2 linked regions of the Dinghuibacter silviterrae genome follow. The protein of the gene in region 2 interacts with the protein of the main gene of each other region in a pairwise test. Links are inferred from orthologs where the notes say so. Each region holds a gene or a part of one and is shown on either strand. Other genes may lie near its edges.

Evidence for each region.
Region 1: the proteins of ruvC (region 2) and ruvA interact in binary tests that used the Escherichia coli proteins (3 or more experiments, as listed by UniProt). The link is inferred for Dinghuibacter silviterrae from one-to-one orthologs.

The regions. Positions count from the first base shown.
Region 1 is NZ_SODV01000002.1:27,827-38,282, forward strand. The notes cover bases 4,106-6,900. They hold ruvA (Holliday junction branch migration protein RuvA), read left to right. Parts: upstream 4,106-5,102; coding sequence 5,103-5,699; downstream 5,700-6,900. Other genes in these bases: EDB95_RS17375 (beta-ketoacyl-ACP synthase III), read right to left, coding at 4,106-5,010; sov (T9SS outer membrane translocon Sov/SprA), read left to right, coding at 5,913-6,900. In the rest of the region: GTP cyclohydrolase I FolE, read left to right, coding at 1-381; EDB95_RS17355 (acyl-CoA dehydrogenase family protein), read left to right, coding at 378-1,421; fabD (ACP S-malonyltransferase), read left to right, coding at 1,452-2,342; EDB95_RS17365 (GNAT family N-acetyltransferase), read right to left, coding at 2,323-2,784; EDB95_RS17370 (trans-sulfuration enzyme family protein), read right to left, coding at 2,781-4,004; more of EDB95_RS17375, read right to left, coding at 4,012-4,105; more of sov, read left to right, coding at 6,901-10,456. UniProt on the Escherichia coli protein: The RuvA-RuvB-RuvC complex processes Holliday junction (HJ) DNA during genetic recombination and DNA repair.
Region 2 is NZ_SODV01000001.1:1,294,201-1,304,708, forward strand. What follows is about bases 3,471-6,317. They hold ruvC (crossover junction endodeoxyribonuclease RuvC), read right to left. Parts: upstream 5,257-6,317; coding sequence 4,684-5,256; downstream 3,471-4,683. Other genes in these bases: EDB95_RS05740 (NAD(P)-dependent oxidoreductase), read left to right, coding at 3,471-3,687; greA (transcription elongation factor GreA), read left to right, coding at 3,812-4,285; EDB95_RS05750 (HIT family protein), read left to right, coding at 4,289-4,681; EDB95_RS05760 (lysylphosphatidylglycerol synthase domain-containing protein), read left to right, coding at 5,290-6,282; EDB95_RS05765 (DUF3108 domain-containing protein), read left to right, coding at 6,282-6,317. Also shown: EDB95_RS05720 (ABC transporter permease), read left to right, coding at 1-79; EDB95_RS05725 (LolA family protein), read left to right, coding at 85-756; 4-hydroxythreonine-4-phosphate dehydrogenase PdxA, read right to left, coding at 761-1,849; 16S rRNA (adenine(1518)-N(6)/adenine(1519)-N(6))-dimethyltransferase RsmA, read left to right, coding at 1,907-2,659; more of EDB95_RS05740, read left to right, coding at 2,761-3,470; more of EDB95_RS05765, read left to right, coding at 6,318-7,079; EDB95_RS05770 (MBL fold metallo-hydrolase), read right to left, coding at 7,076-7,888; EDB95_RS05775 (MFS transporter), read right to left, coding at 7,869-9,164; EDB95_RS05780 (undecaprenyl-diphosphate phosphatase), read right to left, coding at 9,177-9,968; EDB95_RS05785 (DUF3098 domain-containing protein), read right to left, coding at 9,965-10,243; EDB95_RS05790 (cell division protein FtsX), read right to left, coding at 10,285-10,508.

The sequences.
Region 1 (10,456 bases), on a different replicon or contig from region 2:
AGCGAAATGGTGGTGGTCAAAGACATAGAACTCTATAGCCTTTGCGAACACCACATCCTGCCCTTTTTTGGCAAGGCACACATCGCCTATATCCCGAACGGGTACATCACCGGTCTGAGTAAGATCGCCAGGGTCGTCGACGTCTATGCGCGCCGGCTTCAGGTGCAGGAGCGCCTGACGACCCAGATCCTGGATGCCATCAAGGAAACCCTCAATCCCCTGGGGGTCGCGGTCGTGATCGAAGCCCAACACCTGTGCATGATGATGCGCGGTGTGCAAAAGCAAAACTCTGTGACGACGACCTCGGCCTTTTGGGGCGAGTTCGAGCGGGCGGAGACGCGGAGTGAATTTACAAAGCTGATTACGGCCGACCTGATATGAGGACGCCGGTTGCTCCTGACGTCACCGCGGTGTTGCCGGGCGACCTGCTGGCGCGGATTCGATCCGAGGCCGGCCCGTCCGAGGCGCTCGGCCGCCTGACGCCTGCGGCGGTTGCCTTACTGGTAGAGCAGGGATGGCTACGGCTGCTGATCCCCCGGTCCGTGGGCGGTCTGGAATACGACCTGCCCGACCTGCTGGCATTACAGGAAGCGGCGTCCTGGGCGGACGGGAGCTTTGGATGGGTGCTCGCGCTTTGCGGGGGCGCCGGTTTTTTCGCGGGATTTATCGAACAAGCGCTCGCAGTTTCGCTTTTTGGGCGGCCGGATGTTTGTGCGGCGGGGACGGGTTTTCCCGCAGGTTCCGCCACGGAGGTAGCGGGCGGTTATCTCGTGTCGGGACACTGGCGCTATGCAAGCGGGGCGCCGCATGCGACGCTATACACGGCCAACTGTCGGTTGATGCGAGACGGCCAGCCGTTGCGCGACGAACGGGGCGAGCCTTTGATCAGGGCGGTCATATTCCTGCCGGACCAGGTTACGCTGCAAGACGGCTGGCAAAGCCTTGGCCTAAAAGCCACGGCCAGCCAGGATATGGTGGTGCGGGAGGCCTTTGTGCCTTTTAATCGGAGCTTTGCGCTGGACAAACCCTTTCCACATGCATCCGGACCGTTATATGCCTATCCCTTTTTGCAACAGGCGGAGGCGGTTTTGAGCGTGACTATGCTCGGGATGGTGCGACATTTCCTGGACCTGTTCGGGGTGGTGGATGGTGCGCCCGACCTGGCCGGGGAGTTGGAACAAATGCGACAAAGGTTTTATGCAACCATAAGGGCTTCGTGGGCGTCACCCGGTGGGCCCGTCCCGCTGACAGAGGTGGGTAAGGTGGCGCGTGCCGCCGCAGCAACGGCCCTTCGCGTGGCGGACACGTTGTATCCTTACGGAGGCATGCGGATGATGCGTATGGGCACCGACATCAACCGGGTATGGAGGGATATTCATACCGCGAGCCAGCATACGTTGCTGTCGCCGTTACGTGATTAACCTTATTTTTGTCGCCCAAATGAAACGATTATGAAGCATGCGTATGTGTTCCCCGGGCAGGGTTCCCAATTCCCCGGGATGGGAAAGGCCTTATACGAAGGGCATACCCTGGCCAGGGATATGTTTGAGCAGGCCAATGACCTGCTGGGTTTCCGGATTTCCGATATCCTTTTCGAGGGTTCGGAAGAGGACCTGAAACAAACCCGGGTGACACAACCCGCCATCTTCCTGCACTCCGTGATCGCCTATGCGACCCTGGACCAACCCAAACCGGACATGGTCGCCGGTCATTCCCTGGGTGAATTCTCCGCCCTGGTGGCCGCAGGGGCCTTGTCTTTTGCCGACGGGCTTTTGTTGGTGGCGGCCCGTGCGGCAGCCATGCAAAAGGCTTGCGAGGTTCAGGCGTCTACGATGGCCGCGGTGCTGGCCCTTGACGACGAAAAGGTCGGGGACATCTGTGCGGCGGTGCAACAGGAAACAGGCGAAGTCGTCGTTCCCGCCAACTATAACTGCCCGGGTCAGCTGGTGATCTCCGGCAGCGTCAAGGGCATCGAAATTGCCTGCGAGCGCCTCAAGGCAGCCGGTGCCAAACGCGCGCTGGTGCTTCCTGTCGGAGGCGCGTTCCACTCACCATTGATGGCACCCGCCAAGGCCGAGTTGAATGCCGCTATCGCCCGGACAACGGTCAAAGCGCCGTCTTGCCCTGTGTATCAAAACGTGACCGCGGCCCCGGAAACGGACCCGGCCCGGATCAAACAAAACCTCGAAGACCAACTGACCGGCGCGGTCCGTTGGACGCAAAGCGTGGAAGCCATGGTGCGCGACGGCGCGACCCGCTTTACGGAAGTGGGCCCCGGTAAGGTTCTCCAGGGGCTGATCGCAAAGATCGCCAAGGGGGTAACTACAGACGGGGTACAGTAAGGTTGCAGTTGTGCCAGCCGGCCTCTATATCGGCGCCGTATTTCTTGTAGAATTGGATGGTGGGCTCGTTCCAATCAAGGACCTGCCAGGTCATACCCGAGAAGCCTTTCTCTTCGGTTTCCTGGATCAGGCGGTCGAAGAGCAGCCTTCCTGCGCCAAGGCCGCGTTTTTCATGCGTGACGATGAGGTCTTCGAGGTAAAGACGTTGTCCCCTCCAGGTGCTGTAGCGGATATAGTAAAGGGCGAAGCCGATGACATGGCCGTTCTCTTCGGCGACAAAAGCCCACCAGACGGGATGGGGCCCAAAGCCGCTGTCTTCCAGGTGGGAGAGGGTGGCGGTAATGGTACCGGGTGGTGCTTTTTCAAATTCAGCCAGCTCTTCGATCAGTTCCATTATACGCGGGCAGTCTTCGCGCGCCGCGTGGCGTATTGTCAGGCTCATAAGGCTTGTTCCAGGTCTGCGAGAATATCGGGGGCATTTTCGATGCCGACGCTCATGCGGATGAGGCCGTCGGTGATGCCATATTGTTCCCTTTTCTCCTTCGGAATACTAAAATGGGTCATGGAAGCGGGGTGACAAAGCAGGGTGTCGCAGGTACCCAGGGACACCGTGCGCGTGCACATCTTCAAACGGTTGATAAAGGATACGCCGGCCTGCAGGCCACCTTTCAGTTCGAAGCTGAGCATGCCCCCGTGCCTGCGCATCTGGCGGGCGGCGATGGCGTGCTCCTTGTGGGAAGCCAGTCCCGTATAATTAACGCGGGCAATGGCGGGGTGGCGCTCCAGATAGGCGGCGACGGCTTCGGCGTTGTCACAGTGGCGTTCCATCCGGAGTTCGAGCGTTTTCAGGCCGTTGATCAGCAGGAAGGCGTCGAAGGGGTTGGCGTTACCGCCCAGCAGCTTCAGGGTCTTGAAGACCGGTCCTTTCATGCGTTCGACGTCCCGCCCGAGCAGGATGCCGCCGATGGCGGTGCCATGCCCGTTGAGGAATTTGGTGGTGGAGTGCATGATGAAGTCCACGCCATACCGGAAGGGCTGCTGCAGATAGGGCGTAGCAAAAGTATTGTCGCAGGCGACAGGACAGTTGTAGCGCCGCGCCAGGGCCGTCAGCGCGGCGATGTCCACGCACTGCATGGTGGGATTGGCAGGCGTCTCCAGGTAGAGAAGGCGAATGGAAGGATCGCTTTTAAAAACGGCCTCCGCCTTATCCAGGTCGCGGAGATCGGTGATGACGGCGTCTACGCCCAGACCGGGGAGGAGGCCTTCCATCAGTTCCTGGCTACCGCCGTACAGCGAATAGTGAGACAAAATCTTGTCGCCTTTTTTCAGGACGGACAGCAACAGGGTACTGAGGGCTGCCATCCCGGACGCATGAAGAAGGCCTTTGACGCGGAGGGGCCCGCCATCGGGTCCCGTTAACCCAAAGGCTTCCAGCGCGGCAATCTTCTCTTCCGCTTCGGTAAAGGTGGGGTTGCCCCAGCGTGAATAGATGTACCCGTCTTCTTCCCCGCTAAAACGGCGCATACCCTGCTCCGCGCTTTCGTAGACGTAGGTGCTGGACGCATAGATGGGTACGAGGTGGGCGTAAGCTGAATTGGGCTCATGCCCGCTGTGGACGGCTGTAGAGCCGAAACCGGCGGGGTGGAAGGACGTGTCTGACATAAAAATCTTATTGCGGGGAATAGGCCCATTTCACCAGGATCGATCCCCAGGTGAAACCGCCACCAAAGGCGGCCAGTACGAGCAAATCCCCTTTTTTCAATTGTTGTTCGTAGTCCCAAAGACAAAGCGGAATGGTCCCGCCCGTCGTGTTCCCATAGCGTTGGATATTGATCATGACCTTCTCGGGGGCCAGGTCCATCCGGTGGGCCGTGGCGTCGATGATGCGCTTGTTGGCCTGGTGCGGGACAAGCCAGGCAATATCCTTTTCCGTGAGTTGGTTGCGTTCCATGATCTGGAAAGCGGCGTCGGCCATCTCCGTGACGGCGAATTTAAATACGGTCTTTCCTTCCTGGTAGGCGTAGTGCATGCGGTTGGTGACCGTGTCCACGGTGGCGGGGTGAAGGGAGCCGCCGGCCTTCATGTGAAGGTAGGGGGCGCCGCTGCCGTCGCTTTTAAGGATGGTATCCAGGACACCGAGCCCTTCGGTGTCGGGTTCCAGCAACACCGCGCCGGCCCCGTCTCCAAAGATGATGCAAGTGGCCCGGTCGGAATAATCAACGATCGCGCTCATTTTGTCCGCGCCGACCACGACGACCTTTTTGTAGCGGCCGGACTCGATGTACATAGCGCCCGTGCTCAGGGCGAACAGAAAACCGGAACAGGCGGCGCTGAGGTCAAAGCCCCAGGCATTCCTGGCGCCGATCTTGTCGCAAACCAGGTTGGCGGTGGAAGGGAAAACCATGTCCGGGGTAACGGTGCCGACAATCAGGCAATCGATCTCCTCCGGGGTTATGCCTCTTTTGGCGCAAAGCTCCCGGACTGCCGGGACGATCATATCGGAAGTAGCCAGTCCTTCACCCTTGAGAATTCTTCGCTCTTCAATACCGGTACGGGTCCTGATCCATTCGTCCGTCGTATCTACCATCTTTTCCAGTGCTGCGTTCGTAAGGCGGTATTCAGGTACATATCCTCCTACTGCCGTGATCGCGGCGGTGACTTTTTGCATAGAATCTGTTTAATCAATGACCTGTATATGAAAACAGGGATCAAAAGTAAGGAGAAATGGGGTATTTTTGACCTTTAAGCAAGGGCGCCGATATGATTGCTTATCTGAAGGGAATTTTTACGGTAAAGACACCCACAATGGTCCTCGTCGAGGTCCAGGGTATAGGTTACGAGGTCAATATCAGTCTGCACACCTATTCCAGGATACAAGGCCTGGAACAAGGGACCCTGCTTACGTGTCTCCTGATCCGGGAGGACGCACACATCCTCTATGGTTTTTCCGAGCAGGAAGAAAAAGACCTCTTCCAGCACCTGATCGGTGTTTCGGGTGTGGGTGCCGCTACCGCCCGCATGATGTTGTCCTCCCTTCCACCTTCTGAAATCACCCGCGCCATCATACAGGGGAACGAACCGCTCCTGGAACGGGTAAAGGGGATCGGCAAAAAAACAGCCCAGCGGCTTGTCCTGGAACTAAGAGACAAGCTGGGCAAAAAGGGAAGCCCGGTGCTCCCGGGGCCAGATATTCCCGCTTCGCTACACAATACGGCACAGGATGACGCGTTAAATGCACTTCTGGCCCTGGGAATAGCCCGTTCCGCCGCCGAAGGAGCCCTTCGAAAGGCGGTACAGGCGGAAGGAGAGGAGGCAGGGGTGGAAAACTTGATCAAGCGTGCCCTACAGGTCTTATAATATTTCGTGAAAAACAGCTTAGAGAATTTGACCCGTACACGACAGCACCTTGTCGTGTCCTTGTTGCTTATCACCTTTTTAACTTGCTTACCCAGCCTACACGCCTGGGCAGGCGGGCGTGAAAAATGGGCTCAACCAGACACGACTATACTGCCGGCTTCAAAGGATACCCTCCACTATCCTATTGAAGACAGGAGAGGGGACCCTTTTTCGGTGACTTCGCTTCCAGGGATCAACCTCCGCGACCCCTCCAACATCAGAGACTCCATCGTTTACGACCCTGTTACCAACCGTTATTTCATCTACGAAAAGGTGGGCAAGACCTATTACCGGATGCCGACCTCCTATACCTTCGATGAGCTCTTCAAGATTCTCAGCGACCAGTCGGAACGGGATTATTTCCAGCAGCGGGCGGACGCCCTTAGCGCGTTGAACCGGAACATCAACGACCCGAACCTGCAAATCCACCCCAGCTTTTTCAACCGTATTTTTTCCACCACCGGTATTCCCAAACTGGACTACAAAACCCAGGGGTTGATCGACGTCCAGGTGGGGTATATGGGTCAGCGCATCGACAACCCTACCTTACCGGAGCGGGCAAGGTCCAACGGCGGTTTCGACTTTAACCTGAACGCCAACGTCAACGTCAACGCCAGCATTGGCGACAAGCTGAAGCTGCCCATCCAATACAACACCCAGTCCTCCTTCGACTTCGAAAACCAGCTCAAGCTGGAGTACCAGGGGACGACCGACGACATCATCAAAAAGATCGAGGCGGGGAACATTAATTTCACAACCAAAAGCGCCTTGATCCCCAGCGTTCAATCCCTTTTCGGGATCAAGGCACAGTTGCAATTCGGGAAATTGTTCGTGACGGCGGCCATTGCCAACCAAAAGGCGGCCACCCAATCGATCACCCTCCAGGGGGGCTCCGCTTCCCAGACTTTCGACCTGAAATCCAGCCAGTACGACGTCAACCGGAACTTCCTGCTCGCCCAATACTTCGTCAACAACTTTAACAAGGTCATGTCCACCGCCCCGGTCGTCACCTCCCAGGTCAACATCCTGCGGCTGGAAGTCTGGGTGACCAACCGCCAGGGTGCATCCCTGAACAACCGCATCGTGGTGGGGCTGGCGGACCTGGGGGAAAACCAACCGTCCAATACGGCGGTGGTCCATTCGCTGACCACATCGCCCTTCCCGTCAAACGGCGCCAACAGCCTATACGGATCGGTTACCTCGAACACTGCTTTCCGGGATGTCACGAGGGTCGGCAGCCAGTTACAGTCCCTGGGCCTCAGCCAGGTCACGGACTATGAGCAGGTGTATGCACGCAAGCTGAATACGTCGGAATATTACTTTAATCCCAATGCCGGTTTTATCTGTGTCAACACCCAGCTCCAGCCCAACGACGTGCTGGCGGTGGCGTACCAGTATTCCTACAACGGGAAGGTGTACCAGGTAGGGGAATTCTCGACGGACGTGACTCCCGATACTTCTGCGTCCAATGCCGGGAACCAGCAGACCCTTTTCCTGAAGCTGCTCAAGGCGACCGCACCCCGGCCCGCCCTGCCGATCTGGAACCTGATGATGAAGAACGTCTATTCACTGGGAAGCGGAACGCTCCAGCAACAAGGTTTTGTACTGAACGTGCTGTACGACCAGCCGGGTGGAGGCGCCAAGACTTATGTTCCTTTCGGGGATGCCAGCCAGAAGGGGGTACCCCTGATCAGCGTGTTGGGGTTGGACCGGCTCAACAGCAACAACGATCCCCAACCGGATGGGGTATTTGACTTTATCCCCAACTTTACCGTCCTGCCCCAGTTTTCCAAGATTATCTTTCCCGTGCTCGATCCTTTCGGCAAGGACCTGGCGTCGCGCATCTATCAAACCATCCCGCCCAACGTCCGGGATACACTTTTTTATACCCTGTATGATTCTTTACAATGGGTCGCCCAGCAGTCGCCGCAACTGGATCGCTTCGAATTGAAGGGCTCCTTTAAGGGGACGTCTTCCAATACGGTCAGCTTAGGTGCCTTCAACATACCGCCCGGTTCGGTCGTGGTCACATCGGGTGGGACGACCTTGAAGGAGAACCAGGACTACCTCGTCGACTATAACCAGGGGCAGGTCAAGATCATCAACCAGGCGATCCTGAACTCCGGGGTGCCGGTCAACGTGTCTTATGAAAACAACGGATCGTATGGTCTCCAGCAGCGGAACTTCATGGGGTTGCGGTTTGACTATATGGCCATCAACAAGCCCAACAAACAGCTTGCGCTCGGGGCCACTTTCGAAAAACTGGCGGAAAGACCCTATTATATAAAGGTGCAATACGGGGAAGACCCCATCGACAACGCCATGCTCGGCGTGGACGCCAACTATAAATCGGACTTCCCGCGGATGACGAAATGGCTGAACAACCTTTACCAGACGACCGCGCCCTCCACCATACAGGCCCAGGGTGAAATCGCCAAATTGATCCCGGGGCACCCGCCCCAGATCGGGAGGGGCTCCAGCGGGGCGGTGTACATCGACGACTTCGAGGCTTCTTCCAGCGGCGTGGACCTGAGGTTCCCGTTCACCAGCTGGGCAACGGCCAGCACGCCCTATGGCGCCGTAAACGTTTCAAACGGGAGCCTTATGTTCCCCGAGGCCGGGCTCAACGACAACCTGGATTATGGAAAGAACAGGGCACGCATGGCCTGGTATAATATTGAGACCACCCTCCAGGACCCGAACAGCACCAATAACCCGGTCAGGGGTAACATCGCCTCCCTCTCCGATTCCCGGACGAGGGCCCTGTCCTACCAGGAGCTTTTCCCTCAGCAGACCACCGACATCGGGCAGAACCAACTGGTGTCCTTCGACATGGCGTACTATCCGTTCCAGCGTGGTCAATACAATTTCGACGCCGCCCAGGGGGACGTAGACGTCAATGGGAACCTGACCAACCCGAAAAGCCGCTGGGGGGGGATCATGCGTTCCCTGGACCAGACCGACTTCGAAACCGGAAACATCGAGTACATCGAATTCTGGCTGCAAGACCCATACGCGATGGACGTCTCCGGTGCCTCTCCCGACAGCGGACGCCTTTATTTCAACCTGGGGAACATCAGTGAGGACATCCTTAAGGACGGTAAGCACTCTTTTGAAAACGGCCTGAATACGCCGGCCAACCCCGCCCCTGAAGACACATCGGTCTGGGGGAAGGTACCCCGCAACCCGATCCAGATCACCAATGCCTTTAGCAATGACCCCGGGGAACGGCCGTTCCAGGATATAGGCCTCGACGGGATCAACGATACGGCCGAGCAAATACTGCATCAACCTTATCTGAACGCGCTCCAACTCCGGGGTGTCAGCCCCGCGGCCCTGCAAGCGGCCACCGCGGACCCGTCTTCCGACGACTATGTGCACTACAGGGATGCACGCTATGATGCCTACAACGCCAGCATCCTGAACCGGTACAAGCTCTATAACAATACGGAAGGGAACTCCCCCGTCGTCAACTCCAACGCCACCTATTCCACGGCAGCCACGCTTTACCCGGACAACGAGGACCTTAACGGGGACAATACCATGAATACGGATGAGGAGTACTTTCAGTACCACGTGGACCTGCAACGGCCTAGTAGTCTGCGCATGCAGGTGGGAACAAACTTTATCACCGACAAGCGCAACGTCACGGTCACCCTGGCCAATGGTAATTCCAAGACCGAGGTTTGGTACCAGTTCCGCATACCCGTGGAGTCGTATGAAACAAAGGTGGGCAACATCCCCGACTTCACGTCTATCCAGTTCATGCGGATGTACATGACCGGCTTCTCGGACACCGCGGACGTCCTGCGTTTTGCGGAGCTTGAATTGGTCCGTAACCAGTGGCGCCAGTTTAACTACAATGTAGACTCCAGCGGTCAATACGAACCTATATCGAATACGACGACGACTTTTAATATCACGGCCGTCAATATCGAACAAAACGACCAACGCACTCCCATCCCTTACGTGATACCCCCCGGTGTCCAGCGGCAGCAGACCCTCAGTTCCAACAACGTGACCCTGCTCCAGAACGAACAGTCCATGAGTTTGCAGATCTATAACCTGCAGCCTTCGGACGGACGTGCGGTCTATAAGACGACCAGCCTCGACCTGCGGCGGTACAAACGTATGCAGATGTTTCTCCACTCGGAAGCGGCGCAGGGCCTCCTGCTTCAAAACGGTCAGACCTCCGCCGTCATCCGTATCGGGCAGGATTTCGTCAACAACTTCTACGAGATAAAAATACCGCTGCAGGTTACCCCGCAGAATGGGAGTTATCCCGACACCGCCGTCTGGCCGACGGCCAACAACCTCGACGTCATGCTGGACGACCTGGTGCAGCTAAAATTGCGCAGGGGAAGCCGGCCCGTGACCACGAAGTATACGGAAGCCCTGTCGACAGGCGTCACCTATTCCGTGATGGGGGTACCCAACCTGGGACAAGTGAGCGGGATACTGATCTCCATCCAGAACAACAGCAGTAGCGTTGTCTCCACCGAAGTCTGGGTGGACGAACTCCGGCTCACCGAATTGGACGAGAAGGGCGGATACGCCGCCCAGGGTAGGGTGGACGTGCAGCTTGCCGACCTCGGCCACATCAGCGCGTCGGGTAGTATCAAGACCGTAGGCTGGGGAACCATCGATCAAAGCATAGAAGAGCGGTCCCTATCGACGACGACCCAGCTGGACATCTCTTCGACCCTGGAGCTTGGTAA
Region 2 (10,508 bases):
AGCGGTGCTCCTGGGACATATCTTAGCGTTTGGCGCCGTGACGTGGATCGTTTTTACACGAAAAGATATTCTTAGCTGATGCGCATGCTTTTGATCATATTTGCCCTCTTTGGTTTTACGCGCCCGGCCTCTTCCCAGGACGTCAACGCTTTGTTGCGCGCTGTGCGCGCCAAGATCGAACAGGTCCGCGATTACACCGCCGATGCACGGCTCGTCATTGACGTCTCCTTTATGAAGGTCCCTCCTTCCGACGTCAAAGTCTATTTCCTGCGCCCCGATCAATTCAAGATCATCAAACAGGGCGGCATTTCCATCCTCCCCAAAGGCGGGCTCAACATCAGCCTGAATGCGTTGCTTCAGGACGGCAACTACGCCGCCATCGACGCCGGTACCATCAAGGGCCAGCGCGTCGTCAAGCTGGTGCCCCTAAAAGAAGGCGGCGACGTCGTCCTCACCACGCTCTATATCGACGAGGCCCCTCTCCTGGTTCGCAAAGCGGTTACGACCACCCGCAACAACGGTACCTTCGAGCTCGACCTCGACTACGGCCACTACGCCGGCTATGCGCTGCCCGACAAGGCGGTGTTCATCTTCAATACTTCCGGTTATAAGCTACCGAAGGGGCTGTCCCTGGACTATGACCCGCATGGCAATACAAACGCTCCCCCGCCCCCGTCAGACGCCAAGGGCCAGATAACGCTGTCCTACGCACGTTACACGATCAACAAAGGGATACCGGCGGGGATTTTCCAATAAAAGCTTATTCCTCGGCGCCGCGCTCGTCTTCGGCGTTGCCGACCACCTGCGCGGAAATCTTTTTGAGCGGATTCCGATGGTTGTCGGCATACTCGCGGCGGGCGCGGATGATGTCGACGCAGGCGAAAAGGGCGGCGCGCAGGGAGGAGGAGTCCGCCTTATTTTTCCCCGCAATATCGAAAGCCGTGCCATGATCCGGGGAGGTGCGGATTCCGCGGAGACCGGCCGTGAAGTTCACGCCCTCGCCGATGGCCAGGGACTTGAAGGGGATCAGGCCCTGGTCGTGGTACATGGCCAGGACGGCGTCGAACTTCTCGTATTGGCCGCGGGCAAAGAACGCGTCGGCGCTATAGGGGCCGAAGACCATCAGGTTGTGGTGCTTGAGGTCTTTGATGGTGGGTTTGATGATGGTTTCCTCTTCCTTTCCGATGAGGCCTTCGTCACCGGCGTGGGGATTCAGACCCAGGACGGCGATCCGGGGTTTGTCGATGCCGAAGTCCCGGCGCAGGGAGTCGTGCATGATCTGGATCTTGCTGGAAATGGCTTCCCGGGTGATGTATTGGGCGACGTCCTTTACGGGCACGTGTTCGGTGACCAGACCTACCCGGAGGTTGGGGGCCGTCATGAACATCAGGCAATCGGACGCCTGGAAACAGGCTTTGAGATAGGGCGTATGCCCGGTATAGGGGAACTCCGGGGTTTGGACGTTGTTTTTGTGGATGGGGGCCGTCACCAGACCGTCGATGCCTTGCTCCTGGAGGGCCTTGACGGCAGCGTTCAGGGAACGGATGGCGTACCGTCCGCCCGCCTCGGTGAGCTGTCCCGGGGTGATGTTGACGTCTTCTTCCCAGCAATTCACGACATTGACCATCTTTGGATTGAGATGGGAGAGGTCTTTGAGGTTATGAAAGTTGAAGTTGACTTCCGGTATGGATTTGCGGTAGAAGTTGATGACCTTGGCGCTCAGGAAGACGACCGGGGTGAAAATATCCAGTACGCGCGCATCGCTGAGCGTCTTGATGATGAGCTCGGGTCCGATCCCGTTTATATCTCCTGAACTCAGCCCTATCACGGGCTTCCTGTATTCTGCCATCGGGTGTAATTTGGCGTAAAAATAGGCATATCCGCGCGATGGTTTACTTTTACGACCATGTACACCCTAAAAAAATCGCTGGGGCAGCACTTTTTAAAGGATGAGGGCATTTCGCAGCGGATCGTGGAAGCCCTGAAGGCAAGGCCCTTCGGGCGTTTGCTGGAAGTGGGCCCGGGCGGGGGCGCGCTCACCAAATACCTGTTGCAGCTCCCGGATGTTGACTTCAAAGCAGTGGAACTGGACGAGGAAAAGGCGGTTTACCTGGAGAACACGTATCCGGCGATCCGGGGCAAACTGATCCGGGGCAGCATCCTGGACATCCCGGCGCCCTGGGAGGGACCATTTACGGTCGTGGGCAACTTCCCGTATAACATAAGTTCCCAGATCCTTTTCCGGGTCCTGGATTGGAAGGATCAAACCGAGACGGTGGTGGGCATGTTTCAAAAAGAAGTCGCCCAACGGGTGGCGGCCAAGGAGGGGTCGAAGACCTACGGTATCCTGAGTGTGCTGGTGCAAGCCTTTTTCCAGGTGGAGTATCTTTTCGAAGTAGGGGAACAGGCGTTTACACCTCCCCCGAAAGTAAAAAGCGCGGTGATCCGCCTGACGCCACGCGCACAGATCCCTGCTTTCCGCTCGGAAGAACACCTGAGGCGACTGGTCAAAACGGCGTTTAACCAGCGCCGCAAGATGTTGCGCAACGCCGTAAAGGGCCTGTTTCCGCCGGATGTCCTGGCGGATCCCCTTTTTGACAAAAGGGCGGAACAATTAAGCGTCGAGGACTTTGCGGCGCTTACGAAGAGGATGTCCTAGGCGGCCCGGAGGGCCGCCGGCCGAAGGCCCATCATTAGCGAATGCGCGGGGATGGGTTATATTTTTCGTATAACCCATCCCCGCGCATTAATTTTGCGCCCATGCGAAAAGTGATCATCACTGCCAAAAGCCACGAAATTCTCAGGGAAAAACTGCCCCAGCACGGGTACCAGGTTGACTACCGGCCCGACATCAGTTACGACGAGCTATTGCAATCGATACACGGTGTGGAAGGGTTGGTGGTGTCCACGCGTGTGCCCATCAACCAGGCGCTCCTGGAAGCCGGGACCGATTTACGCTGGATCGGCCGCCTGGGAAGCGGTATGGAGCTTATCGACGTGGATTTTGCCCATTCCCGGGGGATCCAGGTCGTCAGTAGTCCGGAGGGCAACTGCGATGCTGTGGGCGAACACGCCCTCGGGATGCTCCTGGGTCTGATGAACCGGATCACCTGGAGTCACCATGAGGTGGCGGAGGGGCTTTGGAAAAGGGACCCCAACCGGGGTTGGGAATTGGGCGGAAAAACCGTTGGTATCGTCGGTTTTGGCCACACGGGTGCCGCCTTTGCGAAAAAGCTCGAAGGCTTCGACGTCACCATTTTGGCATACGACAAATTTAAGGCGGGTTTTGCCCGGGGCAATATCCGGGAGGCCAGCCTGGAGCAGGTCTGCAGGTATGCCGACGTCCTTAGTTTCCACGTCCCCCTTACCGTGGAAACCCGGTATATGGCCGATACGGCGCTTTTCCGGTCGCTGGGGCAAAAACCATACATCCTGAACACGTCCAGGGGGGAGGTGCTGAGGACGGCTGCACTGATCGAGGCACTCAAGGAAGGATGGGTGGCCGGTGCGGGCCTGGACGTCCTGGAAAATGAACGCCTGGAGACCTATTCTCCTGCTGAAAAAGAACAACTTCGATGGTTAACCAGCCAACCTAATGTGATCGTAACCCCGCACATCGCGGGTTACAGCCACGAATCCTTTTTCAAAATGAGCCGGGTGATCCTGGAAAAATTGAATTTGGATTAGTAAGGTTTTTGGAGTATCTTGGATAAAACGGTATATTTGCAGAACATGCAACGCTGCACCAACGAGTGGCGTTGTATTTTTTTTCACCCCCCACCAAGAAGGGGCGTTGTAAAAAGTGGACACTATGAGTGGGATTAACTATCTGACCAAGAATACGCTGGTCAATATGAAGGACGAGCTTACAAAGCTCAAAACTTCCGGAAGGGCGGAAATCGCCCGGGCGATTTCCGAGGCGAGGGAGAAAGGTGACCTCAGGGAAAATGCAGAATATGATGCGGCCAAAGAAGCCCAGGGGTTGCATGAGGCAAAAATCGCCGAACTGGAAAACGCGATCGCCAATGCCCGAGTGGTCGAGGCCGACAGCATCGATACGTCAAAGGTCTCTATCCTGACAAAGGTGACGATGACCAATATGGCTACTAAAAAGACCGTGACCTACCAGATCGTTTCCGAAAAGGAAGCGGATCTTAAAAGCGGTAAAATCTCCGTGACCTCCCCGATCGGGAAGGGGTTGCTGGGCAAGGCCGTGGGGGATGTGGCAGAAGTCACCGCGCCCAACGGCGTCATGAAGTTCAAGATCGACCACATCGGGATTTAAGACATGACCATTTTCTCCAAGATCATCGCAGGGGAGATTCCCAGCTATGCCGTAGCGGAAAACGAACATTTCTTTGCATTTCTGGACATCTTCCCCCTGGTGGAGGGACACGTATTGGTGGTCCCCAAAGTAGAGGTGGACAAGCTGTTCGACCTGCCGGACGACTACCTTTCCCGGATGCTTTTGTTTGCAAAGCCCATCGCGCGGGCGATAGAGGAGGTTTTTCCCTGCAACCGTTGCGGGCTGAGTGTCGTGGGGCTGGAAGTGCCCCATGCGCACCTGCACCTGATCCCCATCAACAGCGCGGATGACCTCAATTTTACAAGGGGGAAACTATCCGTGACACCGGAGGACCTGCGCCGCGCGCAAACCAAGATTGTGGAGGCGCTGGCGTAGCATTAGCGGCCGACCCGTCCCGGGTTGTCCGCGATAAAGGCGGCCCACCCATTCTTTGCCTTTTGCGCCGCCCTTCTTCCTCCCGTCGTGCCTTCGATGGCATTCGCCTGGTAGTGATGACAAAGGGCGACCGCCAGGCCGTCCGTGGCGTCCAGGTATTCGGGCCGGACGTCAAAGGCCAAAATATGTTGGAGCATTTTCAGCACTTGTTCTTTATCGGCATTCCCTTTGCCGGTGATCACCTGTTTGACCGTTTTGGGCGGGTATTCCCGTACCGTTAGCCCGGCGTGCATGGCGGCAGCGATGGCTACGCCCTGTGCCCGGCCGAGTTTGAGCATACTTTGTACGTTTTTCCCGAAAAAAGGCGCCTCGATGGCAAAGGCAGTCGGCTGGTAGGTTTGGATGAGGAGGCTGACTTTTTGATGGATGAGGTGCAGGCGTTCGTAGCTGTCCATCTTCGGGGACAGTTTTAAGACGTCCATGGTCAATAGTCGCACTTTCTTGCCCTGGGCCGCCACCAATCCGTATCCCATGACCAAGGTTCCCGGGTCGATGCCCAGTATAATGGTTTCCATTCCCCGAAAGATACGTACGTTTGAATAATATTTATGCCAGTTAACCGGAAGCTGAAAATATTCCTAAACTACTTCCTGGGCCCTGTAGCCTTCCTATGGGTCTCTTTTTCCTTCTACAAACACCTCGTCCGCCAGCCGCATCTTCACGACGAATGGCGGCGCATTCTGGACTCCCTTCATGGCTATGGTTTACTCATGTATGTGGTGGTTTTGTTGCTGATGTTGGTCAATTGGGGGATTGAAGCCAAAAAGTGGCAGTTGCTCACGAGGGCCCTGGAACCGCTCAGCTTCCGGAAGGCGTTTTATTCGGTCCTTACGGGCGCCACCATCGCCGTCAACACCCCCAACCGGGTGGGGGAGTATGGGGGGCGGATCCTCTACCTGAAACCCGAGAACAGGTTAAAGGCCATTTCCTTAAACATGGTCACCAGCGTGAGCCAATTGATCGTTACCCTGATCATGGGGGTGGTGGGGGTGGTCTACCTGCTTAGGGCTTTTTCCACGGGAACCCTTGACCGGCAGGGACTGACGCCCTTCTGGATGAACGTGCTGGCCTACGGCTGTTCGGCCTTTTGCATCGTGACGGTCGTCCTTTATTTCCGCCTGTCCTGGCTGGTCCGGCTCCTGGAAACCGTGCCCGCTTTGAGACGCATCAAACCGTATATCGCGGTCCTGGACCATTATGAATGGCCCCTTTTATTGCAGATGGTCCTGTTGTCGGCCGTGCGGTTCACCGTTTTTGTCACCCAGTATTTCCTGATGTTCCGGTTGCTCGACGTACAGGTCACCTGGTGGCAGGGATTTTGGGCCGTGAGCGTACTGATGCTGGTCCTGGCGGTCATCCCGACCATTACCCTTACCGAACCCATCATCCGGGGGGAGGCAGCCATCGCCCTTTTGGGATTATTTAACAATAATTACCTGGGGGTATGGGCAGCGTCATTTGTCATTTGGATCATAAATTTGATTATCCCCGCCTTGCTGGGTAGTTTACTTATTTTAGGGATCAAAATCATCAAAGACTAATGACGCGGCTCCGAACCTGTTTTTTGATGACCTTGCTGGGTATCACCGTTTCCTTGAAAGCGGGCGATGACTTTTGCGGCATCCGCAATACCGCTTTTTCCGCCGGGGAGTCCGTTACCTTCAGCGTCTATTATACTTTTGCAGGGGTATACGTATGGGGTGGGGACGCTGTGTTTTCCGTGGGCCTCGAAGAAATGAACGGCCACTCCGTATACCATGCCGTGGGCGACGGGAAGACCAACTCCTTTTTCGACGGGATCTTCAAGGTCAGGGACCGGTATGAATCCTATATCGATACCGGCAGCCTGAAGCCCCTCAAATTTATACGGAACGTAGACGAGGGCGGGTATAAGGTGTACGAGAACGTGTCGTTCAACCAGACCGCCAACACGGCCACCACGACCAAAGGTCTGTTTAAGACGCCGCCTTGTATACAGGACGTCCTGAGTTCCATTTATTACGCACGGAACATCGACTTTGATGCCTATAAGCCCGGGGACAAAATCCCTTTTTATATGTTCCTGGACTCCCAGACGTATAATCTTTACCTCCGCTATATGGGGAAGGATATTGTCAACACCCGGTACGGTAAGTTTCACGCTATCAAGTTCAAACCGTTACTGATTGCGGGGACGATGTTCAAGGGCGGCGAAGGCATGACCGTTTGGGTCAGCGACGACCGGAACCACCTCCCCCTCCGGATCGAAAGCCCCATCAGCGTGGGGAGCGTAAAGGTGGATATGACGAAGTACCGAAGCCTGCGATATAGGTTGTCGTCGTTGATCAGCGTGCGCTAAAGATCTTTTAGCGCGAAGGTCTCCACTGCGCGGATTCCCTTCTCGGTGCGCCCGAGCGTACAGCATTCATTTACGGGATCGTGCTCGAAATACAGGATGTATTGGTTCTCCACGGCTTCCTCCAGGAACGCCTTTTTCTCCTGAAGTGTCGTCAGGGGGAACATATCGTACGCCATCACGTACGGCAGCGGGAGGTGGCCAACGGAAGGCAACAGGTCGGCCATATAGACGAGCGTCCGGCCTTTGTATTCGATCTGCGGCAGCATCATGGCGGCGGTGTGGCCGCCCACCAGGCGGACCTGGAAGGGCGCGCCCGCGTCCAGGAACCGCAACTGCCCGCTCTCTTGTATAGGGAGGATATTCTCGCGCAGGAAAGAGGCCTTCTCCCGGTCATTGGGATGCACGGCCCAGTTCCAATGCGTTTCGTTACTCCAATAGGTGGCCTTTGGAAAAGCCAGTTTCCCTCCGGGCAGCACCGCGCCCCCGCAATGGTCGAAGTGCAGGTGCGTCAGGAAAACGTCGGTGACGTCGTTGGGTGTGAAACCATGGGCGGCCAGGCTTTTTTCCAGCGTGGCGTCCCCATGCAGATAGTAGTGGGAAAAAAAACGCTCGTCCTGTTTTGTCCCTATGCCCGTGTCAATAACGATCAGCCGGTCACCTTCTTCCACCAGCAGGCAGCGCATGGCCCAGGTGCACAGGTTGTTGGTGTCTGCAGGGTTGGTCTTGTTCCAGATCGTTTTGGGTACCACGCCAAACATGGCGCCCCCGTCCAGTTTGAAAAAGCCCGTATCAAGCGTGTACAGTCGCATAGGTTTGCGTTTTGGGCGTTACCCGCACAAACAACAGCAGGACGAACCCGATGATGAAATAGCCCATCAGCGCCAGGACGGAATTGCGCATGCCGCCTACCGATTCCGCGACGTAACCGAAGGAGGCCGTGCCGATCACCGTTCCGATCTTGTCACAAACGTCGTAAAAACTGAAGTAAGAGGCGGTATCCTTTGTCTCGGGCAGGAGCTTCGAATAGGTGGACCTGGACATGGATTGGATGCCCCCCATGACCATACCGACGAAGAACGCCAGGATATAGAATTCCATGGGGGTGCGGGTATAATAGGCAAAAACACAGATCCCGATCCAGATGACGATCAGCACGCCCAAGACAAAAATGTTCCCTGTCCGGGCGCTGAGCAGGGAGAACAGGTAGGCGCCCCCGATCGCCACGAGCTGGATGATCAGGATGGACATGATCAGGGAAGCGTCGGGCAGCTTTAGCTCTTCCGAGGCAAAATAGGTCGCCATCATCATCACGGTCTGCACGCCCATATTGTAAAAGAAAAAACTGCGCAGGTAGCGTTTGAGCGTGGGGTAGTGGACCAACTGGTTCCACACTTTGCCCAATTCATAAAATCCGTTGGTCAGGATAGAGTGTTCCGGGTGTTGTTCGGAAGCCTTGCTGGGAGGGAGGATCCTGAAGGTTAGTTGGGCAAAACCGGCCCACCAAAAACCCACCGCGGGGAAAGAAAGCCGCGCCGGCCAGGCGCCCAGACCCCAGTGGAGGTTGTCGTTGCATTCGATAACCGCGAGACAGGCAATCATCAACAACACGCTCCCCACATAGCCGAGCGCAAAACCCTTGGCGCTGACGCGGTCCTGGTCCTCTTCCGCCGCAATCTCGGGGAGATAGGCGTTGTAAAAGACGATGCTGCCGGAAAAGCCGACGGATGCTATGACGGAAAAGAACAACCCCAGGAGCACGTGGTGTTTGTCCATAAATACAAGGCAGATACATGCCAGGGACCCCATGTAACAAAAGAACTTCATAAAGCTCTTTTTGTTGCCCTTATAGTCCGCGATGGAGCTCAGGATGGGCGACAGGAAAGCGATGATCAGGTAGGACAGCGAAATGGCGTAACTCGCCATGGCCGCGCGCCCGAAAGACCGTCCGAAGAGCTCGATGTGTTCCGGCGCCACCGCCGAATAATAAGTAGGGAAAATAGTGGATGTAACGACCAGGGCATACGAAGAATTTGCCCAGTCGTACATGGCCCAACCGTTGATTACCTTTTTGGAGGCCGTCGGCATAGTGGGGGTGGTTTACTGAAGGATGCCCTTCCAGACGAGGAGCAGCACGATGATCCCCGCCAGGATGCGGTAATAACCGAAAAGCTTGAAACCGTGTTTTTTCAGGTAGTCGACGAAAAACTTCATTGCCAGGATGGCCACCACGAAAGCGATGACGTTTCCTAAGGCCAGGTATTTGATTTCGCCCGAAGCCAGGGCGCCGTGTGCCTTGTGGTAGTCCCAGAGGTCCTTGGCGGTGGCGGCGCACATCGTGGGCACGGCCAGGAAAAAGGAAAATTCGGCGGCCGCCCGGCGGGTGAGCTTTTGCTGCATCCCCCCGATGATGGAGGCGGCGCTCCGGCTGACCCCGGGGATCATGGCCAGACACTGCCAGATCCCGATGATAAAGGCTTTTGGATAGCTGATCCCTTCTTCTTCGTCGATGACGGGATTTTTGAAAACGTTGTCGATAAAAAGAAGGACAATCCCGCCCACCAGAAAGCTGACCCCCACGACGGCAGGCATCTTCAAAAGCTCCTTGATTTTATGGGCAAAAATAACGCCCAATACAAGGGCGGGAATCAGTGCGATCAGGAGCTTGCCGTAAAAACGCCAGCGGGCGAAGTCGAAGAATTTCTTCCAGTATAGCACAACCACCGCCAGGATGGCGCCCAATTGGATGCAGATTTCGAACAATTCCAGGAAGTCCGTTTTCTCCAGCCCGAGGAGGGAGCTGGTGACGATCATGTGCCCGGTGGAAGAAACCGGGAGGAATTCAGTCAGCCCTTCAACGATGGAAAGGATGATAACGTGGAGGATGCTCATGCCTTCGCCTTTGGCCTTTTCATGATGGCATAGATCTCGATGATCAGGCCGCCGACGACCAGGAGCGGCGCAATCGTCACCCGGCGGATGCTGTACACCTCGTGGGGGTCGAAGACGTTAGGATCCTTGGACTTGCCACCGGCCATCAGGAGAAGACCCAGGACGAGGACGACGCCCCCGATGATCATCCATTTGATGTTGTCGGCTTCGAAAAGGGTGGAGGTACGTTTGGCGGCAACGGTCTCTTTTTTCACGTTTTCGGCTTGTTTGGCCATGGGGTCAATGCTTTAAGGCGTCAAATGTAAACTTTTCGGCTCTAGTACAAGTCGTCGAGCTTCATTTTTAAATATTTTACCACAGACCGGTAGGTGCTGAGGTAGGTGATGCTGACCCCGATCACGAGCATGGATCCAAAAAGAGCACCCAGCAATATGTTGTCTCTCAATGCTTTGAGGTCTGGTAGCGCCTGTTCGGCCCAGAAAATCAGGGCGACGATTGCCATGATGGCCAGGACGGAGCTGATCAGCCCATTAAGGACCG